DNA from 2 places in the Mycobacterium shimoidei genome. Region 1 is predicted to be linked to the other one. Evidence: riboswitches for the same ligand, from Rfam matches in the RefSeq annotation. Region 1 holds a riboswitch; the other holds the start of a gene.
The links. A riboswitch is a leader RNA that binds a small molecule or an ion and turns the genes downstream of it on or off. The one in region 1 is predicted to bind cobalamin.
Positions count from the first base shown of each region.

Region 2: another riboswitch for cobalamin. It lies ahead of metE (5-methyltetrahydropteroyltriglutamate--homocysteine S-methyltransferase); the one in region 1 lies ahead of MSP7336_RS23420 (ABC transporter substrate-binding protein).

Region 1 is NZ_UEGW01000001.1:4,819,354-4,827,291, forward strand. Features, by position in the region: gene MSP7336_RS23400 (LCP family protein) at 1-1,200, shown strand, start outside; gene MSP7336_RS23405 (TIGR03089 family protein) at 1,279-1,959, shown strand; gene MSP7336_RS23410 (DUF1490 family protein) at 2,039-2,317, shown strand; gene ctpC (manganese-exporting P-type ATPase CtpC) at 2,322-4,478, shown strand; cobalamin riboswitch at 4,518-4,697, shown strand; gene MSP7336_RS23420 (ABC transporter substrate-binding protein) at 4,734-5,900, shown strand; gene MSP7336_RS23425 (FecCD family ABC transporter permease) at 5,897-6,913, shown strand; gene MSP7336_RS23430 (ATP-binding cassette domain-containing protein) at 6,910-7,938, shown strand, end outside.
Region 2 is NZ_UEGW01000001.1:2,302,525-2,310,462, reverse strand. Features, by position in the region: gene MSP7336_RS11385 (type III polyketide synthase) at 1-986, shown strand, start outside; gene MSP7336_RS11380 (isoprenylcysteine carboxyl methyltransferase family protein) at 989-1,489, shown strand; gene MSP7336_RS11375 (NAD(P)/FAD-dependent oxidoreductase) at 1,538-2,551, shown strand; gene MSP7336_RS11365 (enoyl-CoA hydratase-related protein) at 2,664-3,464, opposite strand; gene MSP7336_RS11360 (thiolase family protein) at 3,455-4,603, opposite strand; gene MSP7336_RS11355 (SDR family oxidoreductase) at 4,699-5,343, shown strand; cobalamin riboswitch at 5,356-5,598, shown strand; gene metE (5-methyltetrahydropteroyltriglutamate--homocysteine S-methyltransferase) at 5,707-7,938, shown strand, end outside.

The DNA of each region.
Region 1 (7,938 bases):
ACCATCATCTTGGTGCGCGTGCCCGAGAACGGAAAGTCGGCGACCGCGATCTCGATTCCGCGCGATACCTACGTGTCCGCGCCCGGGTTGGGCAAGACCAAGATCAACGGGGTCTATGGCCAGGTGAGGGAAGAGAAGCGCGTCAGCCTGGTTGAATCCGGCGTCGACCCCGCCCAAGCCGAGGCACGCGGAACCGAGGCCGGGCGCGAGGCGCTGATCAAAACCGTCGCCGATCTGACCGGCGTCACCGTCGATCACTACGCCGAGGTCGGGCTGCTGGGCTTCGCACTGATCACCGATGCCCTGGGTGGGGTCGATGTCTGCCTCAAAGAGCCTGTGTACGAACCCCTTTCGGGCGCTGACTTTTCAGCGGGCTGGCGGAAGCTCAACGGTCCGCAGGCGCTGAGCTTCGTGCGCCAGCGCCACGACCTCCCCCGCGGCGACCTCGACCGGGTGGTGCGTCAGCAGGTGGTGATGGCCTCACTGGCCCACAAGGTGATTTCCGGCAGGACGTTGTCGAGCCCGGCGACGATGGACCGGCTGCAGCTCGCCATCCAGCGCTCAGTCGTGCTGTCCGCAGGTTGGGACATCATGGATTTCGTGAAACAGCTGCAGAAGCTGACCGCCGGTAATGTCGCGTTCGCGACCATTCCGGTGCTCGATGAATCGGGCTGGAGCGACGACGGCATGCAGAGCGTGGTGCGGGTGGATCCGCATCAGGTCGCCGATTGGGTCGCAGGTCTGTTGCAGGATCAGGAGCAGGGCAAGACCGAGGAGATCGCGTACTCACGGGCCAAAACCACCGTCAGCGTGTTGAACGACACCGACATCAACGGGCTGGCGGCAGCGGTGTCAGAGGTATTGACCGCCAAGGGATTTACCCCGGGGACCGTCGCCAACAACGAAGCTGCTCACGTATCGGAGAGCCAGGTGCGCGCCGCCACGGCCGACGACCTGGGTGCGCAGTCGGTCGCCAAGGATCTCGGCGGACTGCCCGTAGTCGCCGATGGTTCGGTGCCGGCCGGGACGGTGCGAGTGGTGCTGGCCAACGACTACACGGGTCCGGGCTCCGGGCTGGGCGGTGACGCAACCACCCTGGCGGCGTCGAACTCCGACTCGTCGAACGCGTCGAACCCCGAAGCCCCTCCCCCGTCACCGATCTTGACGGCCGGCTCCGATCATCCGGAGTGCGTCAACTAGTGTCACGACGATTGCACAGTTGGCTAATCGAAACTGCGGCCTAAGGTGACCACGCTTTCAGACGCGATCCTCGAGCCGATGCTGCGCACCGATCCGGTCGGCCCGCGCATCACCTACTACGACGACGCCACCGGCGAGCGCATCGAGCTTTCCGCGGTCACATTGGCAAACTGGGCTGCCAAAACCGGCAACTTGTTGCGCGACGAGCTGGGCGCCGGTCCCGCCAGCCGGGTGGCGATATTGCTACCCGCGCACTGGCAGACGGCGGCGGTGCTGTTCGGAGTGTGGTGGATCGGCGCCGAGGCGCTGCTCGACGGTACGCAAGCCGACGTCGCGTTCTGCACGGCGGCACGTCTGCAGGAGGCCTTCGCTGCGACGGACGGCGAAGTGGCGGCGCTGTCGCTGGATCCGTTCGGCAGTCCGGTACCGGATCTGCCGGTCGGCGTCACCGATTACGCGACTGCGGTGCGGGTGCACGGCGACCAGATCGCCGGGGAACGCCACCCCGGTCCGGCGCTGGCCGGCCGATCCGTCGACGAGGTGCTGGCAGACTGCCAAAACTCAGCTGCGGCAAGGGGTTTGACGCCCAGTGACCGGATTCTGTCGACCGCGTCGTGGAATCAGCCCGCCGAGTTGGTCGACGGCCTACTGGCGGTGCTGTCGACCGGCGCCTCGCTGGTGCAAGTGGCCAATGCCGATCCCGCGGCACTGCCGAGACGGATCGAAACCGAGAAAGTCACCCGGGTCCTCGACCTATAGGCCCGGTAAATACATGTTGGTATAGCAATATTTCTATGTTAACGTCGGTGCGACAGCCCTTGAGAGGAGGAGCGTGGCGATGTTGGTGCATGGGCTACTCGGAAAAGCAGCCGGGACTGTGATCACCGGTCTGGTCGGCGTCAGCGCCTACGAGGCGCTGCGTAAGGCCGTGCGATCAGCACCGGTGCACGAGGCCGCAGTCACCGCGACGGAGTGGAGCCTGCGCGGAACCCGGCGCGCCGAGCAGGCAGCCGAGTCGGCCAGGCTGAAGTTCGCCGATGTGGTGGCCGAAGCCCGCGAACGCATCGGCGAAGAGGCGCCGCCCCCGGCCGTCGGTCAGCACGACCACGAGCACTGACTCTATGACCGGGCCTCCTGCCCTGCAGGTAATTTCCGACGCGGCCGGGCGGATGCGGGTGCATGTCCCGTGGGTGCGATCGAACTCGCGGCGCGCCGTCGCTGTGGAGGACGCGGTCGAAAGCCAAAACGGGGTGCGAGCGGTGCACGCCTATCCGCACACCGGTTCGGTCGTGGTGTGGTACTCACCGAAACGCTGCGACCGCACGGTGGTTTTGGACGCGATCCGCTCAGCTGAACATGTTGCGGCAGAGCTGATTCCGGCACGCACGCCGCGCTCGGCGGACGTCCGCAACGCCGATGTGCTGCGCATGGTGATCGGCGGTGCGGCACTGGCGTTGCTCGGTGTGCGCCGTTACGCGTTCAACCGGCCACCACTTCTGGGTCCGAGCGGCCAGCTGGTGGCCACCGGCGCAACGATATTCATGGGCTACCCGTTCTTGCGCGGCGCGCTGCGCGCGCTGCGCTCCGGGCGCGCCGGCACCGACGCGTTGGTGACAGCGGCGACGGTGGCCAGCCTGGTGCTGCGCGAGAACGTGGTGGCGTTGACTGTGCTGTGGCTGCTCAATATCGGTGAGTACCTGCAGGATCTAACGCTGCGTCGGACCCGGCGGGCGATCTCCGACCTGTTGCGCGGCGCCGCCGATACGGCCTGGCTTCGCCTCGACGACGGCAACGAGGTGCAGGTAGCCATCGACACCGTGCAGGTCGGCGACGACGTGGTGGTTCACGACCACGTGGCGATCCCGGTCGACGGCGAGGTCATCGACGGCGAGGCGATTGTCGATCAGTCCGCGATCACCGGCGAGACGCTGCCGGTCAGCATCGTCGCCGGGTCGGTGGTGCACGCCGGTTCGGTGGTGCTGCGTGGACGACTGGTGGTCCGGGCGCGTGCTGTCGGCAACCAAACGACCATCGGCCGCATCATCTCCAGAGTCGAAGAGGCGCACCACGATCGGGCGCCGATCCAGACTGTCGGCGAAAACTTCTCCCGTCGCTTCGTTCCCATCTCGTTCATCGTCTCGGCGATCACCCTGGCGATCACCGGTGATGTCCGGCGCGCCATGACCATGCTGCTGATCGCGTGCCCGTGCGCCGTGGGGCTGGCCACCCCGACGGCGATCAGCGCCGCGATCGGCAACGGTGCACGCCGCGGCATCCTGATCAAGGGCGGGTCGCACCTCGAGCAGGCGGGGCGGGGGGACGCGATCGTGTTCGACAAGACCGGGACACTGACCGGCGGCCGACCGATAGTGACGAACATCATTGCCTTACACGAAGATTGGCAGCCAGAGCAGGGTCTCGCCTATGCGGCGAGCTCGGAGCTGCACTCCCGCCACCCGCTGGCCGAGGCGGTGATCCGCTCGACGGAGGAACGCCGCATCATCATCCCGCCGCATGAAGAGTGCGAGGTCCTGGTCGGCCTGGGCATGCGGACCTGGGCGGATGGCCGCACCCTGCTGCTGGGCAGCCCGGGGCTGCTGCAGTCGGAAAACGTCGAGGTGACCAGCGAGGCCACCGAGTGGGTGGACAAGCTGCGTCGCCAGGCCGAGACTCCGCTGCTGTTGGCGGTGGACGGGACTTTGGTGGGTCTGATCAGTCTGCGCGACGAGGTGCGCCCTGAGGCGCCCGATGTGCTGCAGCGGTTGCGGGGCAACGGAATTCGACGGATCGTCATGCTCACCGGTGATCATCCGGAGATCGCCGAGGTGGTTGCCGCCGACCTCGGTATCGACGAATGGCGCGCCGAGGTGCTGCCTGAGGACAAGCTCGAAGTGGTGCGCACGCTGCAGGACGAGGGCCACGTCGTCGGCATGGTCGGCGACGGCATCAACGACGCGCCCGCGCTGGCCGCGGCCGACATCGGCATCGCCATGGGGCTGGCCGGCACCGACGTCGCCGTCGAAACCGCCGACGTAGCGCTGGCCAACGACGACCTGCAACGCCTACTCGACGTGGGTGACCTGGGCGCGCGGGCCGTCGACGTGATCCGGCAGAACTACGGCATGTCGATCGCGGTCAACGCCGCAGGGCTGTTGATCGGCGCCGGCGGAGCACTGTCACCGGTGCTCGCCGCGATCCTGCACAACGCGTCGTCGGTGGCCGTCGTCGCCAACAGCTCGCGGCTGATCCGCTACCGGCTCAACGGCGAGCCGCGGTGACCTGAGCCGTCACTACGTCGCCGACTTGACCGCCGCCTGGCAACCGTTGTGCGACAATGTCGCGCGTAAGGCGATGACGATGCAGGAAGCCGGTGTGAATCCGGCGCGGTCCCGCCACTGTGATCGGGGAGCGACCCTCATTAGCCACGGCCGCGAGCTGGAAGGCGAGGCGAGCAGTGATCCGAGAGCCAGGACACTCGCGTCATCGCATCCTGCGAACCGGGGCGGTGTACCCCGAGAGAGCTGATGACGTCGATGTCACGTCGTTGTTGGGTGGCCGTCACGCTGGTCGCCGTCACGGCGCTCACGGCGGGGGCGTGTGCCGCCCGCCCTGAGACCGGCACCGCGCTGCCCAGCGGCTGCATTACCGACTTCGACGCGCACACCGACTACTTCCCGGACAAATCGAGGGTCGTCGACGCCACCAATTTCACGCTCAGCTACCACAACAGCTATCAGGTGCTGACCGTCAAGCAGCCGTATCCGCGTGCCAAGCCGCAGTCATATGTGCTGGTGCGCTGTGGTGCGCCCGCCCCGCAGCTGACCGGAGCGCTGGCCGCCGCGCCGCGGATTACGGTGCCGGTCACCAGCATGTATTCGGCATCCACCACCCAGCTGGGCATGATCAGCGAACTCCAGCGGACCGACGTGATCACCGGTGTCGCGAACACCGCCTACGTCGTCAGCCCACAGCTTCGCCATCGCGTCGACAGCGGCAAGATCGTCAGCTACGCGCCGGGGCAGCAGATCGATGCCGAGACCGTGCTCGCCGCGCGCCCCGATGTGCTGGTCGCGGCGGGCATCGACGACCCGGGCTATGTCAAGCTGCGCGAGGCCGGCGTCCCGGTGGTCGCCGACGCCGAATGGCTGGAGCCCACCCCGCTGGGCCGGGCCGAATGGGTCAAGGTGCTCGCGGCGCTCACCGGCACCGAAAAGAAGGCCGACGAGCTGTACGCCAAGCTTCGCGACGACTACCACAGGATCGCCCGGAGGGCCGCTGATGCCCGGGCGACCGAGGTGCTGCTCGGCGCAATGGATCAGGGCAGCTGGTCCCTGCCGGCCGGCGACAGCTACCCGGCTCGTCTGGTTCGCGACGCCGGCGGCCGCTATCCCTGGGCCGGCGACACCGGCACCGGCAGCTTGCATCTCAGCCTCGAGTCGGTCTACGCCCGGGCCGGACACGCGCCGCTATGGCTGGTCGGCAGCGGCTGGAAAACTATCGCCGACGCGCTGGCCGTCGACAGCCGCTATCGCGAACTGGCCGCAGTGCGTGATGGTCAAGTCTGGTCGCAGACCGACGATTACTGGGAGCGCGGCGCGGCCCGCCCCGATCTGGTGCTGAGCGACCTGGTGGCGATCCTGCACCCCGAACTGTCTGCCAACCATCAGTTTGCGTTCTACCGGCAGGTCAGCCGCGCATGAACAAAACCCCGACGGTGTTGACGGCGCTGGCCGCCGGTGTGGTGGTACTGGCTGCGCTGGGCCTTGCGCTCGGGCCGGTGCGGGTGCCGCTGCACGACACCGTCCGGGTGCTCGTCGGCGCCCAACCGTCGGACCCGCGTTGGCAGGTGATCGTGCACAGCATGCGGTTGCCGCGGGTCTTGACCGCGATCGCGGTGGGTGCCGGTCTCGGGGTCGCCGGGCTGCAGATGCAGACCCTGTTTCGCAACCCGCTCGCCGACCCGTACGTGCTGGGCGTCAGTTCCGGCGCAAGCTTGGGTGTGGCCGTTGTGGTGATCGGCACCGGAGCCGGTTTCAGCTCGGCACTACCGGGCGGTGTGGTGCTGGCGGCGGCGCTGGGCGCGGCGGCGGTGCTGGCGATCGTGCTGGTACTCGCACGCTGGGTGCGCTCGGCCGTGACGCTGCTGCTGATCGGCGTGATGGTGGGCGCGGCCAGCACCGCGATTGTCAGCGTGCTGCTCGTCTACGCCGATCCGCAGCGGGTGTCGCAGTATTTGCTTTGGGGGCTGGGCAGTTTCGCCGGAACCGGGTGGGCCGACTTGCGGCTGCTGTTGCCTGTCGTCGCGGCCGGCGTCATCGTGTCGGCGCTGACCGTGCGCCCGCTCAACGCGCTGTTACTCGGCGAGAACTATGCCCGCACCATGGGCGTGCATGTGCGGCGGGTGCGGCTGATCACCGTCGCGTCGGCGTCGCTGCTGGCCGGGGCGACGACGGCGTTTTGCGGGCCGATCGCCTTCCTGGGTCTCGCGGTGCCGCACCTGACCCGGTTGGCGCTGGGCACCTCCGATCACCGCTGGGTGCTGCCCGGGGTGGTCTTGATGGGTGCCGCCGCCGCACTGGGCTGCGGTGTGCTCAGCCAGCTTCCGGGCAGCGGGGCAGTCCTGCCGGTCAATGCGGTCACCGCGTTGCTCGGTGCGCCGATTGTGGTCATCGTGCTGCTGCGCAGCCGCCGCGGGGTGGGGCTGGCCCAATGATCGAGTTGCGTGACCTCGCCATCGGATATCGCCGCCGACGCACAACCACCACGGTCGCGACCGGTCTGCGGGCGCGGGCACGTCGCGGCGAACTCACCGTGCTGCTCGGCCCCAACGGCTGCGGGAAGTCCACCTTGATCCGCACCTTGTGCGGCCTGCAGGCCGCACTCGACGGTCAGGTGCTGCTCGACGGAGTCGACCTGACCCAGGTGCCGGCCGATGCGTTGGCCCGCCGGGTGGCGGTGGTGCTCACCGACCGGGTCGACCCCGGCCTGCTGTCGGCTCGCGAACTCGCCGGTTTGGGCCGCATCCCGCACCTGGGCATCAGTGGCCGGCTGACGCCGGACGACGACGCCGTCGTCGATGAGGCGCTGGCAGCGGTGAACGCCGCACACCTCGCGGCGCGACCGGCCGCCGAACTTTCTGACGGCGAACGGCAGCGGGTGTTGACCGCACGGGCGCTCGCCCAGCAGCCGTCGGTTCTGCTGCTCGACGAGCCGACAGCCTTTTTGGACGTGCCGTCGCGCACCGGGCTGCTCGAAATGCTGCGCGAGCTGGCCCGCAACCACAACTTGGCAGTCGTGTTGTCCACGCACGACTTGGAGCTTGCGCTGCGCGTTGCCGATCGCGTGTGGCTGTTCGACAGTGCCGGTGAGCTGCTAGACGCGATCGGTGAGGAATTGGTGCTGTCGGGACGTCTCGGTGCTGTATTCGACAGCGACACACTGTGCTTCGAGCCCGCCAGCGGAGTTTTTGTGGTGCGCACCACCGGCGGCAGGCCAGCACGCGTTGACGCGCGGGATCCACTGCACGGCGCGCTGCAGCGGATTCTCGCACGGCAGGGCTGGGTGGTGCGCGAGCCCGCCGAGATCGTCGTCGCGGCAACGCGGCCCGACCACGTCACGGTGCGCGCCGCCGGTTTCACCGTATCGGGCGAATTGGGCAACCTCCCGGCGCTGCTGGCGAAGTTGCCGTCCACTACCCACCGGTGCGCGCCGGAGGCGCATGCGACGGCGCTGCTCGAC
Region 2 (7,938 bases), 2.5 Mb from region 1:
GCAGCCAGCAGAACATCTCGTCGGCGGTGACCGGGTTCGGTGGGGCCGACTTCGAGCGATTCAGCGCCAGCAGTGGAGTCAAGTTTCGGCACCACTCCGTGCCGCTGGAGCGTTACGGCGAGTTGAGCGGCTTCACCGAGGCCAACGAAATTTTCCTCGACGTCGCGCTGGACCTCGGCGAACAAGCGTTGCTGGCAGCATTCGACGCCGCCAAGGTCAAACCGTCCGAAATCGACATGATCTTTTCCACGACGGTGACCGGCCTCGCGGTTCCGACACTGGAGGCACGACTGGCCACCCGGGTCGGGCTGCGGCCCGACGTCAAGCGCCTGCCGCTGTTCGGGCTGGGCTGTGTCGCCGGTGCTGCCGGGGTCGCCCGGATGTATGACTACTTGCGCGCTTACCCAGACCAGGTCGCGGCGCTGCTGGCGGTCGAGCTGTGCTCGCTGACCATCCAGCGAAGCGACCATTCGGTGGCGAACATGGTGGCCTCGAGCCTGTTCGGCGACGCGGCCGGCGTCGTCGTCGCCAAAGGCGCCAACCGGGAGTCGACAGGACCACGGGTGCTGGCAACCCGCAGCCGGATCTACCCCGACACCGAAGACGTGATGGGCTGGCGGATCGGCACCGAGGGTTTCAAGATCGTCTTGTCGGTCGAAGTCACCACGGTGGCCGAGAAGTTCCTCGGCGAAGACGTCCGCAAATTCCTCGCCGATTACGGGCTGACCACAGACGACATCACGACCTGGGTCTGCCACCCGGGCGGCCCGAAAGTCATCGAATCAATCGAGAACGTCTTGGATTTGCCTGTCAACGCGCTCGATCACACCCGGAATTCGTTGCGGGACAACGGCAATCTGTCGTCGGTGTCGGTTCTCGACGTGCTGCGGGCCAACCTGGCTGATCCACCGCCGCCCGGCTCGTACGGATTGATGGTCGCCATGGGCCCGGCGTTCTGCTCGGAACTCGTGCTACTCGGCTGGTAGCGATGTATTACCTGCTGATCCTGGCGGTCGGCATCGAACGGCTGATTGAGCTGGTCATCTCCAGACGCAACGCCCAGTGGGCATTTGCCCATGGGGGCAGGGAATTCGGGCGTGGTCACTACCCGGTGATGGTTGTCGTGCACGCCGGGTTGCTGATCGGCTGTGTCGCCGAGGTGTGGGCGTTGCACCGGCCGTTCATAGCGTTGCTCGGCTGGCCGATGCTGGCCCTGGCGGCGCTGAGCCAGGCGCTGCGTTGGTGGTGCGTGACGACGTTGGGCCGCCGATGGAACACCTTGGTCATCGTTCTGCCCGAAACGCCGTTGGTGCGACGTGGTCCGTACCGCTGGTTGCACCATCCGAACTACGTCGCGGTGGTGCTCGAGGGTGTGGCGCTGCCATTGGTGCATACCGCATGGCTGACGGCGGCCACCTTCACCGTCGTCAACGCCCTGCTGCTCACCGTGCGGCTCCGGGTGGAAAACCAAGCGCTGGGTTACACGTGAGCGCCCGCGCCAGCGGCCATGCAGAGCCGAGCGATGAGGAGCGGCGCGTTGACCTATGATGCCGACCTGCTGATCGTCGGCGGCGGTCCGGGCGGGCTGGCCACCGCGTTACATGCTCGCCGGCACGGACTTTCGGTGATCGTGGCCGAGCCCCGGCCGGATCCGATCGACAAGGCTTGCGGTGAGGGGTTGATGCCCGGCGGGCTGGCCGAACTGGCATCGCTCGGCGTCGACCCGGCCGGTGTGCCGTTTCAGGGGATCGCGTATCTGAGTGGGCATCACCGCGTCGAGGCGCGGTTTCGCCGGGGTCCGGGCCGCGGGGTGCGGCGCACCACCCTGCACGCAGCGTTGGCTGCACGTGCCAAACAGGAAGACACCGAATGGGTTTCGACGAGAGTTACCGATGTCGCGCAGGACGCGGCCGGCGTGAGCGCAGCCGGTGTGCGCGCGAAGTGGTTGGTGGCGGCCGACGGGCTGCATTCGGCGGTGCGTCGTGCCGTCGGCATCAAGGCGGTGGCCGGTAGACCGCGACGCTACGGCGTACGGTGGCACTTTTCGGTGCCCGTCTGGTCGGAATTCGTCGAGGTGTACTGGTCGCCCTGGGGCGAGGCGTACGTGACGCCGGTGGAGCCGGATCTGGTCGGCGTGGCGATCTTGTCGTCGCACCCGCCCGACCTGGGCTGGTTCCCCGAGTTGGCACACCGCCTGCACGGGGCCGATCGCGGCCGGGCCCGTGGCTGCGGGCCGCTGCGGCAAGTGGTCTCCCGGCGGGTCGCCGGACGGGTGCTACTGGTCGGCGACGCTGCGGGATACGAAGATGCGCTGACCGGCGAGGGCATCAGCCTGGCGGTCAAGCAGGCCGGCGCGGCGGTGAGCGCAATTGTGCAGGACGATCCGCTGTCCTACCAGAAGCAGTGGCACCGCATCACCCGCGACTACCGCCTGCTGACCCGCACGCTGGTGCTGAGCACCACGCTGCGGCCGGCCCGCCACGCCATCGTGCCGGCGGCCAGCGCCCTTCCCGGGGTGTTCCGCGGGGCAGTGAACATGCTGGCGCGGTGATCAGCGGCGACCCGCTGCGCCCGGCTTCGCCGCGCTTGCGATCGCCGCGGTGATTAACGGCGACCCGCTGCGCCCGGCTTCGCCGCGCTTGCGATCGCCGCGGTGAGCTGACTCAGCGCGCCTTCCAGACCGGCGGACGCTTCTCGGCGAAGGCCAGCGGGCCTTCTTTGGCGTCTTCGGATCGCAGCAACGTGCCGAACTCCCGGGTGGTGCGCGCCCACGCCGCCTCTTCGTCGGGGATGATGCCGTCGTCGGCGCCGTAGGCGATTCGCTTGCTGGCCTGGACCGACAGGGGTGCGTTCACCGTGACGCGCTGCGCCAGCGCCAGCGCGGCGTCCAGCACGGTGCCGTCGGGAACGACCTGGTTGATCAGACCCCACTTGAGCGCATCGGCCGCGCTGATCGGCTCGCCGGTGTACAGCATTTCGAGCCCCACCTTGCGTGGCAGCTGCTGGACGATCCGGAACACCCCGCCAGCGCCCGCGATCAGCCCGACCTTCACTTCCGGCAGCCCGAACTGCGCCCGCTCCTCGGCTACCACCAGGTCGCTGGCCAACGCCAGCTCGGTACCACCGCCCAGCGCGGTCCCGTTGACCGCGGCAATCGTGGGCTTGTCGATGAAGTGGCGCACGTAGCCGGCGAATCCCCACTCCGCGTGGTCGGGATGGTAAATGTTCTCCCGACGCGAGATTGCCTTGAGATCGGCTCCGGCGCAAAAGGATTTGTCGCCGGCACCGGTGATCACCACCGCCCTCACGTCGGCGTCGTGCTGCGCTTGTTCAAGCGCGTCGCCGACGGCGATGCTGACGGCACCGTTGACGCAGTTGCGCGCCTCCGGCCGGTTGATGGTGATGATCAAGACGTTGCCGCGGCGCTCGGTGAGCGCCGCGGCTTCGGTCTGTGTCACAGCAATTCCAGGATGGTGGCGTTGGCCTGGCCGCCACCCTCGCACATGGTCTGCAGCCCGTAGCGAATTCCCTTGTCGCGCATGTGGTAGAGCATCGTCGTCATGATCCGGGCACCCGACCCGCCGAGCGGGTGGCCGAGCGCGATCGCGCCGCCGTTGGGGTTGAGCTTCTTCTCGTCGGCGCCGATGTCCTTCAGCCAGGCCAGCGGCACCGGCGCGAACGCCTCGTTGACTTCGAACACCCCGATGTCCTCGAGCTTCAAACCGGAGCGCTTGAGCGCCTTCTGGGTGGCCGGGATCGGTGCGGTGAGCATGATCACCGGGTTGGCGCCGGCGAGCGTCGCGGTGTGCACCCTGGCAATCGGGTTGAGTTTCAACGACTTCGCCTTCTCCGCCGACATGAACAGCAGCGCGGCCGAGCCGTCGGAGATCTGGCTGGAGTTGCCCGCGTGGATGACGCCGTCTTCCTTGAACGCCGGCTTCAACTGAGCCATCTTTTCCATCGTCGTGCCGCGCCGGATGCCCTCGTCCTTGAGCACCACGTTGCCGTCCTGATCTTTGATGCCCACGATCTGGTCGTCGAACGCACCGGAATCCTGTGCCGCCGCGGCTTTTTCATGGGAGCCCAGCGAGAACTCGTCGAGTGCGGTGCGGTCGAATCCCCACTGCTCGGCGATCATCTCCGCGCCGATGCCCTGGTTGGGGATCGCGCCGTCGTAGCGGTCCAAGAACGCCTGCGAGTAGGGCCGTCCGCCGTTGGCCAGCGACGCCCCCATCGGGGTCCGCGACATCGACTCCACACCGCCGGCGACGACGACGTCGTAGTGACCGGCGATCACACCGGCCGCGGCGAAGTGCACCGACTGCTGGCTAGACCCGCACTGGCGGTCGACGGTGACACCGGGCACGGTCTCGGGCCAGCCGGCGGTCAGCAGCGCGGTGCGGGCGATGTCGAGCGCCTGCTCGCCGGCCTGCATGACGCATCCCCAGATCACGTCCTCGACCAGCCCGGGGTCGATGCCGGCCCGCTCCACCAGCCCGTTGAGTACCTGCGCGGACAGGTCCGCGGGGTGCACCCCGGACAGGGCACCGTTGCGTTTCCCGACCGGTGACCGGACTGCCTCGACGATGACGGCTTCAGCCATGAGTTCTCCTTACGAAAGAGGTTGTGCCTCGATTGTTGACCAACCCGTTAGTCGACTCGCGGCGGGGGGCTGAAACCGCGGGTAGCGTCGCAACCATGGCGCGCATCGTCATTGTCGGCGGCCACGGCAAGGTGGCGCTACACCTGGCCCGGATCCTGACCGAACGGGGCGACGAGGTGACATCGGTGTTCCGCAACCCCGACCACACCGACGACGTGGGGGCGAGCGGTGCTCGTGCGGTCCGCGCCGATATCGAGCAGCTGGACACCGATGCGCTGGCCGGTCTGTTGGCCGGCCAGGATGCCGTGGTGTTCTCCGCCGGCGCCGGCGGCGGTAACCCGGCCCGCACCTATGCCGTCGACCGCGACGCCGCCATGCGTGTCATCGACGCGGCCGGCCGGGCGGGCGCGCGCCGGTTCGTGATGGTGTCTTACTTCGGCGCCGGACCGGACCACGGTGTGTCGCAAGACAATCCGTTTTTCCCGTACGCACAGGCCAAGGCCGCCGCCGATGCCCACCTGCGGGCCAGCGACCTGGACTGGACGATTCTCGGGCCGGGCCGTCTCACGCTGGAGCCGGCCAGCGGGCGCATCGCCGTCGGGGCGGCGGGCGGGGAGGTTTCCCGGGAAGACGTCGCATTGGTCGCGGCTGCGGCGCTGGCCGACGGGTCGACGATTGGTCGGACGATCGACTTCAACGCCGGCGGGGTGCCGATCGCCGAGGCGCTGGCGGGCCGCTGACCGCGGAAAGGTAATCTTTGCTGCACAGCTGGTCTGCCGGCACGCGTGTCGGCATCGAGCAAGACAGGTCATTGGTGTCTTGCGAGAGGGAACTCCGGTGAGAATCCGGGACTGTCCCGCAGCGGTATGCAGGAACGACCGCCGTCATCAGCACTGGTCCAAGCACGAACCGGGACTGGGAAGCGACGGCCAGTAGGAGCACCACCGCGGTGCGCGCCTGCGAGTCCGAAGACCTGCCGGCTGGGCCGGACGCGCCGCGTCCGGCGGGCTCATCGCCTCGTGGAATGGGCGTCCGGCCGCAACGGTTGTATGTGCCGTGCGTCCAACTGGCGATGACCCTCACGTCGAGTGAAGGACATACACGTGATCGCTAGACCCTTTACCGCCACCATCACCGGCTCTCCGCGCATCGGCCCCCGCCGCGAGCTCAAACGCGCGACGGAAGGTTATTGGGCCGGACGAACCAGCCGCGCTGAGTTGGAGTCCGTCGCCGCACAGCTGCGTCGCGATACCTGGGCGCAACTGGCCGAGGCCGGGCTGGACTCGGTGCCGGTGAACACGTTCTCCTACTACGACCAGATGCTCGACACCGCGGTACTGCTCGGCGCGCTGCCGGCCCGGGTCGAGTCGGTGTCCGACGAGTTGGACCGCTACTTCGCGGCGGCTCGCGGCACCGACGAGATAGCGCCGCTGGAGATGACCAAGTGGTTTGACACCAACTACCACTACATCGTGCCGGAAATCGGGCCGGACACCACGTTCACCCTGAACGCGGGTAAGGTGCTTGCCGAGCTCAAAGAAGCGCTATCGCAAGGGATTCCGGCTCGTCCGGTGATCATCGGGCCGATCACATTCCTGCTGCTGAGTAAGGCCGTCGACGGCGCCGGCGCACCGATCGAGCGGGTCGACGAGCTGGTCCCGCTCTACGCCGAGCTGCTCGGGCAGCTCGCCGCGGGCGGTGCCGGCTGGGTGCAGCTCGACGAGCCGGTACTGGTCACCGACATCCACGCCGACGCGCCCGCGCTGGCCGAGAAGGTGTACACGGCGCTGGGATCACTCGACAACCGGCCGGCGATCCACGTGGCCACCTACTTCGGCGATCCGGGCGCTGCACTGCCCGCACTGGCCCGCACCCCCGTCGAGGCGATCGGCGTAGACCTGGTGCGCGGCTCGGACTCCTCGATCGCGTCGGTGCCCGAACTCGCCGACAAGGTGCTGGTGGCCGGAATCGTCAACGGGCGCAACGTCTGGCGCACCGACCTGGAGGCGGCGCTGGGCCGACTCGCCAGCCTGCTCGGGTCGGTCAAAGCGCTCGCCGTCTCGACCTCGTGCTCAACGCTGCATGTGCCGTACTCGCTGGAGCCCGAAACCGACATGGACGCCGCGCTGCGCAGCTGGCTGGCCTTCGGGGCCGAGAAGGTGCACGAAGTGGCCGTGCTGGCACGTGCGCTGCGCGACGGCCGCGACGCGGTGGCCGATGAGATCGCCGCGTCCAATGCGGCGCTGGAATCACGCCGTTCGGATCCGCGACTGCACAACAACCAGGTGCGCGCCCGCATCGAGTCGATCGCCAAGTCGGGCGGCACCGAGCGCGGCCCGGCCGCTCAGCGCCGCGAGGCCCAGAACGCGCGCCTGCACCTGCCTCCGCTGCCGACCACCACGATCGGCTCGTATCCGCAGACCTCGGCGATCCGCAAGGCGCGCGCGGCGCTGCGTTCCGGCGAAATCGACCGCGAGGAATACGAGAAGCGGATGAAGCGCGAGATCGCCGAGGTCATCAAGCTGCAGGAGGATCTCGGCCTCGACGTGCTGGTGCACGGCGAACCGGAGCGCAACGACATGGTGCAGTACTTCGCCGAGCAACTCGACGGGTTCTTCGCCACCCAAAACGGCTGGGTACAGTCCTACGGCAGCCGCTGTGTGCGCCCGCCGATCCTCTACGGCGACGTCGCCCGCACCCACCCGATGACGGTCGAGTGGATCACCTATGCGCAGTCGCTGACCGACAAGCCCGTCAAGGGCATGCTCACCGGTCCGGTGACGATCCTGGCTTGGTCGTTCGTGCGCGACGACCAGCCGCTGGCCGACACCGCCAATCAGGTTGCGCTGGCCATCCGCGACGAAACGGTCGACCTTCAGTCGGCCGGCATCGGGATCATCCAGGTCGACGAGCCCGCGCTGCGCGAACTCTTGCCGCTCCGCGACGCCGACAAGCAGGAGTACCTGCGGTGGGCGGTGGGCGCGTTCCGGCTGGCGACATCGGGGGTCTCGGATTCCACCCAGATCCACACCCACCTGTGCTACTCGGAGTTCGGCGAGGTGATCGGGGCCATTGCGGACTTGGACGCCGACGTCACCTCGATCGAAGCCGCCCGCTCGCACATGGAAGTGCTCGACGACCTGAACTCGGTCGGCTTCGCCAACAGCGTGGGGCCCGGCGTCTACGACATCCACTCCCCGCGGGTGCCGAGCACCGACGAGATCATCAAGTCGTTGCGTGCGGCGCTGAAAGCCGTGCCGGCTGAGCGACTCTGGGTCAACCCGGACTGCGGTCTGAAGACCCGCAACCCCGACGAGGTGCGCGCGTCGCTGAAG